Regions from separate parts of the Rhodococcus sp. P4_F3_2 genome, predicted to be linked through region 1. Evidence: riboswitches for the same ligand, from Rfam matches in the RefSeq annotation. Region 1 holds a riboswitch; the other holds the start of a gene.
The links. Region 1 has a riboswitch for cobalamin ahead of AC1DWA_RS31215 (ABC transporter substrate-binding protein). Riboswitches for the same ligand answer to the same signal wherever they lie in the genome.

Region 1 (7,747 bases):
GACTGCGCTGAACACCGCCCGCCCCGCACCGAGCAAACCCGTCGCGAGCGCAGAACCCGAACCATCCAGTTGTGTGGTGAGGTGCTGCTCGAGGTGATACTTCTCGTCGAGGTCGTTGACGATCGGGTACCGGTCACGAATGTGTGTCAGGAGTTCGGGAGCGTGCGATGCAAACTGACGTCCCTGCTCGACCAGCGGGGTGATCGCAGCAACGAGAAACAGCGCCAACATCACTGCAATTCCGAGGAGTACCACGGTGACTGCGATCCAGCGCCGGAAATGTCTCCGCTCCAGCCAGACGATCATCGGTTCGATGCCCACCGCGAGAAACAGCGCGACCACGATCAGGATCAGCATGCCTCGCGCCGCAAGCAGCACTTCGATCACCGCATAAGTCACGGCAACTCCGGCCGCGGCGCTCAGACCGATGAAGAACGGTGACCGACGGTCGAATCTCGGTCCGGGCTCACCCAGCGGCCGGACAGGCGTCGCCAATGCTGCGGCTTCGCGTTCCGCTTCCGCCATCGGATCTACGGCTTGGACTTCACTTTCGGAGTCCGGTGAACGGTCTGCGGAACTGGGATCCATTCAAGCCACCTCACGATCCGCGCGACTTCCCGGCATGGGAGTGAGTACCCGTGCCGTAGTCGGATCAACCTCGAGGCCTCTCCGCTCCGCTTCGGGTCAGTGCGAGCCCGGTTCCCACAACTCCGATGATCGACACTGCGATGGCGATACTGGGCCAGCCGTCGCTCTGCCAGTAGACGTCGTCGAGAGTGATCAGCAACGCGGCCTCGTCGACGATGAGCCCGAGTGCAATACCCAACGCGATGCCCATCCATGTTCGTGCGCGAGGGCTTCGGTCTACGAGTCCGAAGATCGCCACCCCGGCCAACAGGAGAATTCCCCACAGGTAATGGTGAAGGTGCGTCCCACCGGCACTGATGTCGCCGACGTCCCTGGTGTCGATCTGGATCAACCAGGTCACCAGACGTGCTCCACCGAACGTCAGTGTGAAGGCCACCCACGCCAACACCAAACCGCGGCGTGACTCGTCAACTTGATTCCATCTGCGAGGAAACCTGAATCTCTCCACAGGTTTCTCTTCCGCATGATCTCGAGAAAGCATCCTCCATGTTTACCCGACGCAGCTCAGAGCGATACTTTCGGGTAGAGACACCGAAAATCAATTGGATAACGAAAAAGCGGTACTCGATCTCCGAAGAGATCAGGTACCGCCTTCTCAGCTACTCGCGCAGTATCGATCAATACCAGACTTTTCGTCCGCCCACTGCACGCCCGGTAGCACCGAGGATGGACAAAACTGCACCTACGACGACCAAAATGATGCCGACGGTGGTCAGAATGCTCAACCCCGTGAAAAAGCCGATCAACGCCAGAATAATGCCGAGAACAATCATGTGAGAACCTCATCCGGTATGCGTATAGAAATGATCTACTCAACTGACGCTACTACAATAACTTCACAATCAAGAAATCCGATAATCGACATCATCAATACGAAACTCGTATTACTACCCAATAATGTCGGCGTTAAAACATTGGCCTTTCTTTTTCTTATCCCTCACGGTTCGATGCCTTCGATCTTGGCCTCGACGGCCGGCGTGATGTGGCTCAACACGCAGCGCCAACGACCGTCTCGCCGGGCGAACACGTCGGTGGTCCACTCCTCGGCGTCGTACTGCCTTCCGTCGTAGTGCGCAGTATTGGTGATCCGTGTGGTGAACAGTGCAACGTCACCGAAGAAGCGCACGCGAGCGTTCCCGACACGGTCCATCGCCGAATGAGTCAGGTCGCCAGAGGCCACGAAACGCAGAAACTCCGCCTTGGTGGATACCCCGGATTCCGAGACGATCACCCAGTCGTCGGCCATGAAGTCGCCGATCCGTTCGGCGTCGTTCGAGCACATCGCGACGTTCCACTCGTCTGCAGTTGCAGTCAGCACCGCTGTTTCCTGATCCGACATGGCCTCTCCCTCTACCGTCGTCACCCTCGGCGGGTGATGCCTCGACGGCAGGGTTCCCGCAAGGTGGACGTCGAACCGACGAACTACGAGAGGGCAGAGATGACAGACACCAGTCGCACCGAGCTTGCAGCTCAGGCGTACATCTACGGATTTCCCCTCGTTTTCAATCTCGACCAGGTCCATCGGTACGTTCACGACGGTGTCGGAGCGAACCCCGCCGCACCTTTCAACACCTTCAGTCACGCCCGCACACTCGCCGGCCCGGCAGATACTTTTGTCACGATCAACAACGACACCGTGTATTCCATGGCGCAGATCGACCTTTCTGTCGGCCCCGTTGCGCTGCACGTCCCCGATACCGATGGCCGTTACTACGTCCTCCAGTTCGTCGACGCCTGGACAAACAATTTCGCTTACGTCGGGCACCGTGCCACCGGCACCAAGAGCGGAGACTTCCTTCTCGTCCCACCCACCTGGACCGGAACCCCGACCGCCCAGACCACAGTGATCAGATTTCCCACGACCGTTGCATCGATCGTCGGTCGGTGGGCGTGCGGCGGCGACGACGACCTCCCCGCCGTGCACGCCTTGCAGGACGCCACCACCCTGACCGTCGTCGACTCCGCCGGGGCTCCGGCCGGTCTACCGGTCCCCGACTCCGAGGTCAGCCAGGACCTCCTCTTCCTCGAGAAACTCCGCATCTGGTCGCAGGCCTTTCCGCCGGCCCCGCGCGATCGAGAACTCCAGGATTCGTTCTCACCGATCGGAGTCACCGAGCACGGGGCCTCTCCCTATGTATCGCTGTCTGCCGACGACGCTGCGGCGCTCGCAGACGGGTTGACCGCCGGAGAGAAGAATCTGCACGAAGCACTCACGCACGGCTCCAGCCCCGAGGCCAACGGTTGGAAGCTGACTTTCCACGCCTTCGACTACAACCTCGACTACTTCGAGGTCGGTGCAATCGACGATCCACAATTCAAGATCGCCGATCCCAGGTTGCGAATCATCGAACGAGCGGCGGCGGCCAAGGGCGGGCTGTGGGGCAACCACCCCTACGAAGCGGCGTACATCATGACCTACGTCGACGATCAGGGAACGCAATTGAACGGAAACCGCACCTACACGATCAGACTCGACCCCACTCCGCCGGTGAGCGCCTTCTGGTCGCTGACGATGTACTCGGTGCCGGACTTCTTCCTCGTGGCGAACCCTATCGACCGATACTCGATCGGCGACCGCACTCCCGGCATCGTCCACGACGCCGACGGTGCGTTGACGATCACAATCAGTCACGAGGAGCCGAAAGATGCCACGGCGAAGGCGAACTGGCTCCCCTGCCCGCGCGGAGACTTCCGACCGGTCCTGAGAATGTACGAACCTTCGCCCGCCGTACTCGATCAGTCCTACGTCGTCCCCGCTATCACTTGCTCGCGAGAATGACGGCTCACGTCTGACGGCCTGCCCCAGGCCAGGCCGTCAGACGGACACAGAATCAGGCGTGCGTGCCGCCGTCGACACGGATCTCCGTGCCGGTGATGAAGGCACCATCGTCGGATGCCAGCATCGCGATAACTCCCGCAACACTTTCCGGCCCGGCCATGGGAGCACCACCGGACTCCAGATCAGTGCTCAGAATTGGCGACAGCTTGCCGAAGAGCGACCAGTCGGTGTCTTCCGACAGGTACGACGCCGTGGTGTCGGTGATCCCGCTCTTCACACTGCCCGGAGCTACCGCGACGGCGCGCAGACCCTGCTTGCCGTATTCGAGAGCCAGTGCGTGAGTAAAAGACTGGATTCCTCCCTTACTCGCCGCATATGCGGCCATGTACGGGTGGGCGAAGGCTGCGGAGGTGGAGCTGAAATTCACCACCACTGAGTTGCCGGTCGCCAGGAGAGCTGGCAGTGCCTGACGAGTAACGAGGAAGGTGCCGGTCAAGTTCACGGAGATCACCTGATTCCACAAGTCCAGTGAGGTCTCGTGGGTGTGCCCGCCTCGCAATATCCCGGCGGCGTTGACCAGTATGTCCAATCCGCCGAGGTTCGAAATCGCCTGACCCACAACCGTGATGACGGAACTCTCGTCACCGATATCGACGACGACGGTGTCGAGACGACCCTCCGTCGAGGCATGTTCAGCCGACCTCCGGGTGTCTGCCAGACCCTTCTCGGAGATGTCGGCAGCGACCACGCGGCCACCTTCGGCGAGCAACCGCAGCGCGGTGGCCTGCCCGATTCCCGATCCTGCGCCGGTGACGAGAATACGACGACCTTCGAAACGATTCATTGCTGTGTACCTTTCACGAAAACGAGTTGGCTGGTAATCCAGGCTCGGCGGCGCCGACACTCACAACTCACCCGCGAGAAACTTCAGGTACGGGAAATACGCAGCACTGCAACAGGTGTGGCACTGCGAAATCTCGGCGAGGCAAAGCTCGCCGAAGTGGCGAATGTCAGACGGATCCGGCCGGTGCGGCCAAGGCTCTTTCGATCCAGACAAGACCAGAGGGGCGGCGGTCGATCGCCTTACGCCCCCGGCGGAATGTCGCTACGCCGAATCGGGCCGTGCGCAGTGCACGGCCGGAAGCGAGAGTACAGCGGCGTATGGACATCACAGGCACCGTAGCAGCGCGAGTACAAGTCGCTCAAACGCGTTGTCCGCGACGCAGGTTTGATTCAGGTAATCAGATGTCACTTCTGGACAACTTTGCGGACTTAGGCAGCACTAACCTGATGGCATCTCGAAAACCCGATCCAGGAGCACAGTCGATGACACATGCAGACGCCACGAGCACAACAACTCCCCGGGCGAGCGTCCTACGAACCGCTGACCACAATCGCGGACTCAACGACGTTCTCGCCGTCGTCGAAGCAATGGAGCGACCGAGCGACCACCTGCTGCGGATCACGGCTCGTTTGACGGAGTCGACCGACGATCCGACCTGGTCACGCCCGAACGTCACCGTACGAATGAATCTCGGGCCCAATTTCGACGACGCTTCGCGTGTGTACACGGTGCGTTCCTACGATTCCGCCACCGGATCGATCGTCATCGACGTGGTCCTGCACGGACAGACCAGCCCGATGATGAGGTGGGCAGCGGCGTTGACCATCGGTGACACCTTCGGTCTCACCGGTCCGCGACCACACTTCTTGGTCCCCGACGTTCCCGGTCGACGGATCGCACTTTTTCTGGACGGCACCGCAATACCTGCGCTGTACTCGATCATCGAGCAGCTACCTACCGACGTGGTCGGAATCGGCTGGGTCACAACAGATGACGAGGTCGCTTTCGCCGAACTGCCCGCCCTCCCCGGCCTGGAGCTTCACCGCGTGAGCGCAGATCTCGCCGAGCCCGACGGCCCACTGGCGGTACGAGCACGCGAGCTCGCCGATCCCGCGAGCTACGTCGTGTGGGGAGCCGGTGAACGCAACGAGATGCGCGCAATCCGTAAGCACTTTCGGTCGACCGTCGGACTCGACAAAGACGACGTCGCGATATTCGGTTACTGGAAGCGCGGCATCAGCAACACCGAAATCGACCTCCGTCGGCGCGAGAACTACGAGCGAATCCTCGCCGGCGGTGGAACCCTGACCGACATCGACGACCTGGCCATCGAGATCTGATCGCGTACACCGGCCGACCTGACCGGCCGTGCACTGCGGTGATAAGTTCCTCTGTGCCAGCGGACCTCCACACAGGGGGTCAGGGAATCCGGTGTGAATCCGGAACTGACGCGCAGCGGTGAGGGTGACCGCCCGGGCTTACGCCACTGGATGAAAATCTGGGAAGGCGCTCGGGTGGGGCGATCTCGAGTCCGAATACCGGCTGGCAGCAGGGGTCAACAGGCGCCTGTTCACACGGTAACGGGCTCCGCGAACGAGCCCCTGCGAGAACGAGATTCCATGCGTCTGTCCAGACTTCGCCTACCCGCCGCTGCCGTCGCGGCCTTGTTGAGCGCGTCGTTGGTTGCCTGCTCCTCCGACGACAGTGCTGCCCGACAATCCAACTCTTCCGAACAATCGCGCGTGACAGTCCAGAACTGTGGCCGAGACGTCACGGTGGAGCGACCGATCGAACGGGCGATCGCGGTAAATCAGCCTGCGGCCGAAATGCTGTTCGCACTGGGAGTGCAGGACCGGATGGCCGGCTACGCCATGAGCGACGACGACGTACTCCCCGAATTACGTGAGGCACGCGGTCAGGTTCAAGCTTTCGACACCGAGTTCCCGTCCTTCGAGAGTGTCCTCGAACGCGAACCGGACATGGTCTACACGACCTTCAATTACACGTTCACCTCGGAAGGCATCGCCGACCGGACCAAGTTCACCGACCTCGGGGTCGCGACGTACCAGTCGCCCAGCGAGTGCACCGGTCAGGATGCCGAGCAGAGCAAGGCCCTCACACTCGACGACTTGTACGCCGAAATCGGCGACGTGGCAACACTGTTCGACGTCAAGGACAAAGGTGTCGAGCTGACCGAGAGTTTGAAGGATCGCGCGGCCACCGCCACGGCGTCGCTGGGAGCCGAAAACGTGACGCTGGCGTGGTGGTACGCAGCCACGAAGACTCCGTACTTCGCCGGGTGCTGCGGTGCACCGGGAATCATGACCGACGCGGTGGGCGCGAAGAACGCCTTCGACGACAACAAACAGTACTGGCCCGAAATCGGTTGGGAGAGTGTGCTCGATCGAGACCCGACCGTGCTGGTGCTCGCAGATCTCGACCGCGGCGGAGACGGCGACAGTGCCGCAGACAAGATCGCGTTCCTCGAATCGGACCCGGTCGCCAGCAAGCTCACCGCAGTGAAGAACAAGCGTTACATCATCCTCGAGGGAACGACGATGGATCCCTCGATCCGCAATGTCGGTGGCATCGAACAGCTCTCCGACGGGCTGCGCCAGTTGGGTGTGGTCTAGATGTCCGCGGAGATCAGTGAACTGGTGCGTCAGTGGGACGACCAGCAGGCGGCATACATCGCCGACCGTGAAAAGCGATTCGACGCGATTCTCGACGTTCTCGAATTGCAGTACGCGCACACCCCGTTCACGGTTGTCGACCTGGCCTGCGGACCGGGCTCACTGAGCGCCCGGATCCTCGAGAAGTTCAAGCACGCGAGCGTTGTGGGGATCGATTACGACCCGATGCTGCTGGAAGTCGCCCGTCAGTCGTCGACTCGTTTCGGTGACCGACTGCAGCTGGTCGACGCAGACCTGCTGAGCACCGATTGGCCGACTTCGGTGACTGCACCGGTGCAGGCGATAGTGTCGACAACTGCGCTGCACTGGTTACAACCGCAACAGCTCGTCGAGGTGTACCGGCAGTGCCGCGAACTGCTGAGCCCTGACGGAGTCCTGCTCAACGGTGATCACTTCCGCTTCGACAGCCGCTCCCCCGTCATCGGTCGATGGGCGAAGGCTCACGACGAGCAGACGCAACGCTCCGCCTTTGCTTCCGGCGCTCCCGAGTGGGACAGCTGGTGGGAGGAGTTGCGGGCAACTCCCGGCATCGGACCACTGACCGACGAGCGTGAGCGCAGATTCGCCGGACGCGACGCTACCGCGCCCACTGCCGTCGACTTCCAGTTGGCGGCGCTCGCGCAAGCAGGTTTTCGAGAGTCGGGAACGGTCTGGCAACTGTTCGACGACTACGTGGTCTACGGCGTGAGATGACGACAAGAGTTCGCCTGCGTGACAACCCGACGACCGTCACCCTGCTGTGGGTGATCGGTGTTGTCACGCTGGCCGGGTCGGCCGCCGTGG
Region 2 (7,747 bases), on a different contig from region 1:
CGTTATCCGCCAATCGATCCTCGCGACCGGACACCAAGGCCTCGGCATCACCGGCGTCCACATGACCGAACCAGGTGCCACCGGGGTTCGCGATCACCAACGGGCCCAGGTTGCACGGGCTCAGACAACCGGTTCCCGTCACCTTTGCCGAAGTGCCTTTGGCCGCCGCACTCATGGCCCGGTGGAGAGGCCCTGCTCCGTACGCCATGCAGCGGGGCCCCTTGCACACCAACAGATGTGTATCGTGCTGCTCGATCACCGACCAAGCCGGACTGCGATACGACGCCGGACTGGCAGTGATCGGCTTTCCGGCCGCGCCGAGTTCATCGATCACCTGCGCGGCCACAGCACCTTCGAGCGTTTCCGATTCGTGGAGCGAGACTTCCAGTTCGGCACCGATCCGGGTTTCGCGCCAGTTCGCAACCGCCTTGCTGGTCCACGTGAGCAGGTACCGATCCCTCGGCACCGCAACTGGAATCAACACGACCTTGCCCACGTCATCGGTATGCGCTCGATCGAGTTCCTCGTGAAGGCTCGGCGACGCGACATCGAGGTACGCAATACGAACGTCGGCGTCGGTGCCGGCCCGAACAGCGTCGAACATCCGTCGCGCGGCCGACTCGTCGAGGCCGCTGACGGTCGGCCGAAGTACGACGATCACCCGATGCGAACCACTGTCGACACTCATGCCGACGGCGCGGTTGTCCAGTCGATCCCGCTCGACGGAGCAAGTCCGAACTCTTCGATCTTCGCGCGCAGCTCTTCCGCGCCGTAGACGTTGGGGAATCCGCTGGTGAACATGGCGAGCGGGAGTACGACGAAGCGGTTCTGCTTGACGGCGTCGAGATCGCGTAGGCCTTCTCGGCTCTTGATCGCGTCGATCTTGCCCTGTACTTCGTCAGCGCTCTTCTTGTAGTCCATGATCACGATGACGTCGGGTTCTGACTTCGCGACGGTCTCCCAGCTCGCTTTGAACCAGGTGTTGTCGACGTCGGCGAACACGTTGGTTCCCCCGGCGACGTCGATGATTCCGTTGGGGGCTCCGTTGCCTCCGCTGGTGTACAGATCTTCTTCACCGCTGTCGTAGATCAAGACCTTCGGCTTGTCGGCGGCATCTGGCGCGGACTCCAGACGTGCCAAACGTGAATCAAATTCGGTCAGTGCCTCGGCGGCAGTGTCCTCGGTTCCGAACAGCTTTCCGTAATTGGTCACGTCCGCACGAAGGGCATCCCACGGACCCATCGTGCCGAGCGCGGAATCCGCTGCGGCACTCTGCCTACAACTATCGGAGATCACATATGCATCGATGTTGTTGCTCTGCAGCGATTCCGGCGTCACACCGGAGGCTCCCTTGAACAAGCCACTGTAGGAGCCGACCACCAGGTCCGCCTGCTTACCCAGAATCGTCTCCATCGTGATCGTTCCGTCCAGGTGTGGGACGTCCGCAATTCCAGGGCCGAACATCGACTCCATGATCGCGTCGTTGTTCGTGTTCAACACGACGGCCGCGAGACGATCCAAACCGCCGACTCGGAGAATGGTGCCGATATTGGCCGCATTGCTTGTCGCAACGACGTTCTCGATCGGAAGCTGGAAAGTGCTTTCGGTCCCGCAGTTCTCCACTGTCACCGAAGTCTTGTCTGCAGCTTCGTCCACCGGTGCAGTTGCCGAGCAGCCGGCAACTGTCAACAACGCTGTCGCGGCTACAACCGCACCGAACGACGCTCGAGTCTTGACATGTATCAAAGTGCACTCTCCGAAAATGATTGTTGTAGTTGAGAATTTCGTGATTCGAATACGAGGTGTGAACGGCCTGTCGCGGGGTTCACGAGCTCGAAAGTCTCGACGCCGAAGACAGTTGCCACCACCGAGGTGGTGAGTACGTCGGATGGATGTCCGAACGCCCTGGCAACTCCATCCGCGAGCACGAGCACCCGATCGCACACTGCCGCAGCCAAATCGAGGTCGTGCAGTGCCATGATCACCGTCCGGTCCAACGACCGGACCAGATCGAGCAGTTCGAGTTGATGGCGGATGTCGAGATGATTGGTCGGCTCGTCGAGGATGAGCACGCCGGCGTCCTGCGCGAGACCTCGGGCGAGAAATACCCGCCGACGCTCGCCGCCGGAAAGCGTGTCCATCGAAGAGAATCGGTGCTCGATCATTCCGACCTCGCCCAGAGCACGATCAACGACGGCATTCTCGTGCTTTCCGCCGACACTCCAGGGCTTTGTATGTGGCGTGCGCCCCAGAGTCACGTACTCGTGAACCAACAAATCGGCGGGACTCTGCTCTTCCTGCGCCACAAAAGAAATGGCTTTGGCCCGCGAACGCGCGGACATCGCGTGCACGGACTCGCCGCCGACGCGGACGTCACCGTCAGCGATCGGTCCGAGACCGGCAAGCGCACGCAACAAAGTCGACTTGCCCGATCCGTTCGGACCGACGACGCCGACTACTGCACCGGCGTCCGCCGCGATGTCGACGCCCTTGACGACGGTTCGGCGGTCGATGCGGACAACGACTCCGGACGCGGTCACCGCCAGGGCGCGGGCGCTCACGAACTGCCACCGAATCGGTAGCGCCGACGGCCGAGAAGCAGGAGAAACAGCGGGGCACCGATCACCCCGGTCACCACGCTCAGCGGGATCTCGGTCGGCCGCAACGAGGTCCGCGCCACGACGTCGACCCACACCAGGAACGACGCGCCGATCAGCGCTGCCGCCGGCAACACCACTCGATGTCTGGCTCCGACGAGCATGCGTGTGACGTGCGGTATGACCAAGCCTACGAAGGCAATCGCGCCGGACACTGCAACCATCGTGCCGACCAACGCTGCCAGCACGCCGAACAGCACGTTTCGCAGGGTTCGGATGGGAATACCGAGCGAAGCCGCGACGTCCGGTCCGGCCGCCAGCGCATCCAGCCAACCGTGCAGGGCGAACACCGCTGCCGTCAGCAGGAACACAACGATGACCGGCGCCCACAACTTGTCCCAGGATGCCCCGGCCAAACTTCCCAGGAGCCAGAACAATACGGACTGCGCGGCCTGGGAATCATTGGTACGCAGCACCAGAAAACTCGCGATCGCCGACAGGGCGGATGCGGTAACGGTGCCGGTCAGAACCAATCGCAGTGGAGTGATACCGCCTTGCAGCGTCGCGATGGTGAAGACGAGAATCGCAGCTCCCAACGCCCCGATCATCGCGCCGAAACTGAGCGCCCACACTCCCGCGCCGGCGAACAGTCCGGTGGTGATGACGGCGGTGGCACCGACACTCGCGCCGGACGACACTCCCAGCAGGTGGGGATCGGCAAGAGCGTTACGAACGAGGGTTTGCACCACCGCGCCGGCGACGGCAAGACCAGCGCCGACGGCCAGACCGAGCAGTACCCGCGGTGCTCTGATCCCCCACACGATCGCAAGTTCGGAACGCGTGACGGGTGGGCCTCCGAAGCGCGAGTGCACCACGTCCACCACAGTGGACACGGGGAGCATCTCGGATCCGAATGCCAACGCGCACACAGCAGAGAGCACGGTGACGACCAGCAGAGCGGGCAGCACGATACCCGGACTGAGCCGTCCTCGAGGCGCACCAGCCTTCGGCGAAGGCAGGTGGGTAGGTGGAGACAGAGCTCCGCCAACAGCATTCATGGTGTGACCGATCCATCCTCGTGGCATGACACAACGTCAACGAGGGTGGTATCTGGCTACGGTCGACGCATGGACGACCTCACAGTGGCGGGACCGCGCCGGAATTGCACCGACTTCCCATTACCTCGATGATGACGTCAGAACCATAACGGACTGTGGTCACCATTCCGCACACCGGATCAGGATTCCGACGCGATCATCGATCTCGCCTGCCGCACGACGGCTTCCGTTCGCACTCGAAGTTCTCCGGGTGAATCCGATTCCAGCACAACCCGATGCACCTGGCTGTCCACGGCAGTCACAGTCAGCCGCGACGTCAGCAACGCATCGTCCGCACTGAAACCGCGGCTCTGCAAGTATTCCGAAAAACCCAGTACCAGTTGCCGATTCATTCCTTCGACCTGCTCGATGAGCTCACGCGTACGCGGAACCTGATCGTAGAGCAGGTGAAAGAACTCTCGCGGCTTACTGTTCACTTCGACCGCGCACTCCACCAACATCCGGACGGCCTCGTCCGGGGCGAGTTCACGCTCGACGATGTCGGCAAGGCAGAGCGCAAAACTCTCCCGCGCAGCACTCACGTGACGGTTCGCCAACTCCGCAAGGATCTCGTACTTGTCGCCGAAATACTGGTAGAGCGAGCCCACCGACACCCCTGCTTCGTCAGCGATCCGGTTGGTGGTCGCTGCCATGCCCTCCGACGCGAAAACGCGAGTAGCTGCCTCCAGGATCGCGTCGTAGGTAGCCCTCGAGCGCTGCTGGGAGGGCCTTTTCCGCCGAGTCGACACGGTCCTCCGATGCGAGTTGTCAGCCGCGACGCCGATACCGAGAATTGTTTAGGTGACCAGCGCCGATTACTCGAAGTTTATGCCCGACCGGTACACCGATCACATGCCGGCGCCGACCCCGACGTGGTGGGAGTGGAACGGCAACACCGTCCACGTCGCACGGGCAGTGGTTCCAGGCGCGCCGGTTCGTGTTCTCGGCATCCACGGCGCCGGCGGCTACTCAGGCGCGTTGTGGCCGTTCGCCGGGATCGGCGTGAAACTCGGAGCCGAAGTCCTCTTCCCCGATCTTCCGCTGTACGGCGACACCGTCGTAGCCGATCCCGCCGGCGTCCGGTACGAGCAGTGGGTCGATCTCCTCTGCGATCTCGTCCGAGCCGAGAAGGCAGCCGACGATCGGCCGCTGGTGTTGTTGGGCGCCAGCATCGGCGGTCTGCTGGCCTACGAGGTAGCCGCGCGGACCGGTCTGGCCGACGCCGTCGTCGCCACCTGTCTGCTCGATCCCTCGCATCCGTCGGCCAGAGCTGCCGCGGCGCGGTTCGGCCCGATGGGTGTCTACGGCGCTCCCCTGATGCGCCGCACCGAACGACTGGTGGGCCGTATCCGCGTGCCCATCCGTTGGGTCGCCGACGTCGCGAACATGAGCAGCAACCGTGAACTCGCGACGCTGTGCGCAACCGATCCGCGCGGTGGCGGTGTTCGGGTGCCACTCGGATTCCTCAGCAGCTACTTCTCGTTCGAGCACACCGCACCCGAAGCATTTCGGACGACGCCCGTCTTGCTCACGCACCCGGCCGACGACCGATGGACGCCACCCGAACTGAGCCTGCAGTTCCTCCGCCGCATCAACGCACCCACAGAATTCGTGATGCTGGACGGGTGCGGGCACTTTCCCGTCGAAGAGCCGGGCCTGACGCAGTTCCACGACGCCGTCGACACACTGCTGCGCTCCGTCGCCGAGCGTCACCGCACGAAACCGTCGCCACCCGCCTAGCCTGAAGTTCGTGAGCATCGAACCCAAGGCCGAGCCGACGGGAAACGGCGACGAGAGCACCACGACAGTCGTACTGGCGTTTGCGGCTAACGCGCTGATCGCCGGGGCCAAGACGGCGGCCGCCATCGTCACCGGATCTGCATCGATGGTCGCCGAGGCCACCCACTCCTGGGCCGATACCGGCAACGAAGTGCTGCTGCTGATCGCGAACCGCCGCTCGAAAAGGGTTCCCGACCGAGACCAGCCACTCGGGTACGGCCGGGAGGCCTACATCTGGTCGATGTTCGCCGCCCTCGGACTCTTCGCGCTCGGTGCAGGTGTGTCGATCACCCACGGCATCCAGGAACTGTTCCATTCCGAACCGGCCACCGACTTCGGTGTCGCCTACGCAGTCCTCGGCGTCTCGTTCATCCTCGAAGGCATCTCGTTCCGGCAGGCGTACAAGCAACTCCGAACCGAAGCGTCCGCCGTGAACCGTGACTTCATGGCCCAGGCGCTCAACACATCCGACCCGACGACCAGGGCCGTGTTCGCCGAAGATGCTGCAGCACTGATCGGTTTGGTCATCGCATTCGTCGGCGTCCTACTGCACCAGATCACCGGTTCACCGATCCCCGACGCCCTCGGCTCCATCTTCGTCGGCATACTTCTCGGAGTCATCGCGATCATCCTGATCGACCGCAACCGCCGATTCCTGGTCGGCGAAGAGGCCTCACCGACGCTGCGGGCAGCAGCCGTCGAAGCTCTCACCCAACTACCCGAGATCAACCGAATCACGTTCCTGCGCATGGAATACCTCGGGCCGCGGCAGGTCTACCTGGTGGCTAGCGTCGATCTGGTCGGTGACTACGCGGAATCCCGAGTGGCCCACACGTTGCGCGAACTCGAACGCTCACTCGAGCAGAGTCCACGCGTCGTGCGGGCGATCCTGACCCTCTCGACGCCCGAAGAACCGTCGATCGCAGTCTGAACTTCCGGCCGGGCGATAGGCTCGTTCGATGCGCGCACTGATCGTGATTCTGGCGGTTCTGGGATTTGTCGTCGGGGGAATTCCTGTGGTGGGCAGTCTGATCGACGTGATGACCAGTCAAGACAAGACCATCGTCTATCAGGGTTCCTACGTACCATTTCGGGACATGCAGATGGCTCGGGACACCGAATCGACGATAGCCACCGCCTACGAACCCTTAGACGGACCGCGCTGGCTCGTCCTGGCCTGCTATCCCCTGATCGGGGCGGCACTGGGCGCAGCGACGGCCGTCGTACTGGGACGTCGCGGGTGGCACCTGACGCGAGCCTGAACAGACGCCGATGGCCACCCGCCGTCTACACGAGGGTGGCCATCGAAGAAGGAATGCTTCAGATGTACATCGCAGGATCGATGTAACTGTTCGGGTCCACCAGCTTTTCCTTGGTGGTCCGTGGCCGCGCCACCGCCGGGATACCCGTCGCGATGGATTCGGCCGGAACATCTCTGGTGACAACGGCATTGGCGCCGATAGCGCTACCTTCACCGATGACGACAGGTCCGAGGATCTTGGCACCAGCGCCGACGGTGACCCGGTCTCCCAGCGTCGGGTGACGCTTGACCTGCTCGAGCGAGCGACCACCCAGGGTGACGCCGTGATAGAGCATCACGTCGTTACCGACCTCGGCCGTCTCCCCGATCACGACGCCCATGCCGTGGTCGATGAAGAACCGTCGACCGATGGTGGCACCGGGGTGAATCTCGATGCCGGTAACGAAGCGTGTCAGCTGCGAGAGCACTCGCGCCGGGCCGCGTAGCGCAGGGACGACCCACATGCGATGCGCAACCCGATGCGCCCAAATGGCATGCAGCCCTGAATAAACGAGCGCGTTCTCCACATTGCTGCGCGCGGCAGGATCCTGACCGCGCGCAGCCTGCAGGTCCTCGCGAATTGTCCCGAGGATACTCACAAGTCTCAGTCCCGGATGTGTTCGAACAGCGGGGTGGAGATGTAACGCTCGCCGAAGTCACAAACGACAGCCACGATCAGCTTGCCGGCGTTTTCCGGACGCTTCGCCAACTCGAGTGCGGCCCAGACGATGGCACCGGACGAGATGCCGCCCAGGATGCCTTCCTGGGTGCCGAGTGCGCGAGCGACCTCGATGGAATCGGGGAACGAGACGTCGATGATCTCGTCGTAGATCTCGCGATCGAGGACGTCGGGCACGAAGTTCGCGCCGATTCCCTGGATCTTGTGGGGACCGGGCTGGCCACCGTTGAGGATCGGCGAGTCGATGGGCTCGACGCCCACGATCTTGACCTCGGGCTTGTACTTGCGAAGGGTG

Region 2: linked by a shared signal. The riboswitch ahead of AC1DWA_RS03935 (FecCD family ABC transporter permease) and the one ahead of AC1DWA_RS31215 (ABC transporter substrate-binding protein) in region 1 are both predicted to bind cobalamin.

Annotation. Positions count from the first base shown of each region.
Region 1 covers NZ_JBFUJN010000056.1:10,363-18,109, reverse strand. Annotated here, with positions in the region: gene AC1DWA_RS31255 (AI-2E family transporter) at 1-588, opposite strand, end outside; gene AC1DWA_RS31250 (hypothetical protein) at 653-1,129, opposite strand; gene AC1DWA_RS31245 (DUF6131 family protein) at 1,266-1,421, opposite strand; gene AC1DWA_RS31240 (nuclear transport factor 2 family protein) at 1,586-1,987, opposite strand; gene AC1DWA_RS31235 (DUF1254 domain-containing protein) at 2,087-3,427, shown strand; gene AC1DWA_RS31230 (SDR family NAD(P)-dependent oxidoreductase) at 3,480-4,271, opposite strand; gene AC1DWA_RS31225 (hypothetical protein) at 4,438-4,596, opposite strand; gene AC1DWA_RS31220 (siderophore-interacting protein) at 4,754-5,611, shown strand; cobalamin riboswitch at 5,652-5,832, shown strand; gene AC1DWA_RS31215 (ABC transporter substrate-binding protein) at 5,891-6,904, shown strand; gene AC1DWA_RS31210 (class I SAM-dependent methyltransferase) at 6,905-7,657, shown strand; gene AC1DWA_RS31205 (FecCD family ABC transporter permease) at 7,654-7,747, shown strand, end outside.
Region 2 covers NZ_JBFUJN010000002.1:267,872-275,618, reverse strand. Annotated here, with positions in the region: gene AC1DWA_RS03950 ((2Fe-2S) ferredoxin domain-containing protein) at 1-688, opposite strand, end outside; gene AC1DWA_RS03945 (ABC transporter substrate-binding protein) at 685-1,746, opposite strand; gene AC1DWA_RS03940 (ABC transporter ATP-binding protein) at 1,743-2,561, opposite strand; gene AC1DWA_RS03935 (FecCD family ABC transporter permease) at 2,558-3,565, opposite strand; cobalamin riboswitch at 3,683-3,818, opposite strand; gene AC1DWA_RS03930 (TetR/AcrR family transcriptional regulator) at 3,835-4,443, opposite strand; gene AC1DWA_RS03925 (alpha/beta hydrolase) at 4,496-5,434, shown strand; gene AC1DWA_RS03920 (cation diffusion facilitator family transporter) at 5,445-6,404, shown strand; gene AC1DWA_RS03915 (hypothetical protein) at 6,433-6,735, shown strand; gene epsC (serine O-acetyltransferase EpsC) at 6,794-7,372, opposite strand; gene cysK (cysteine synthase A) at 7,378-7,747, opposite strand, start outside.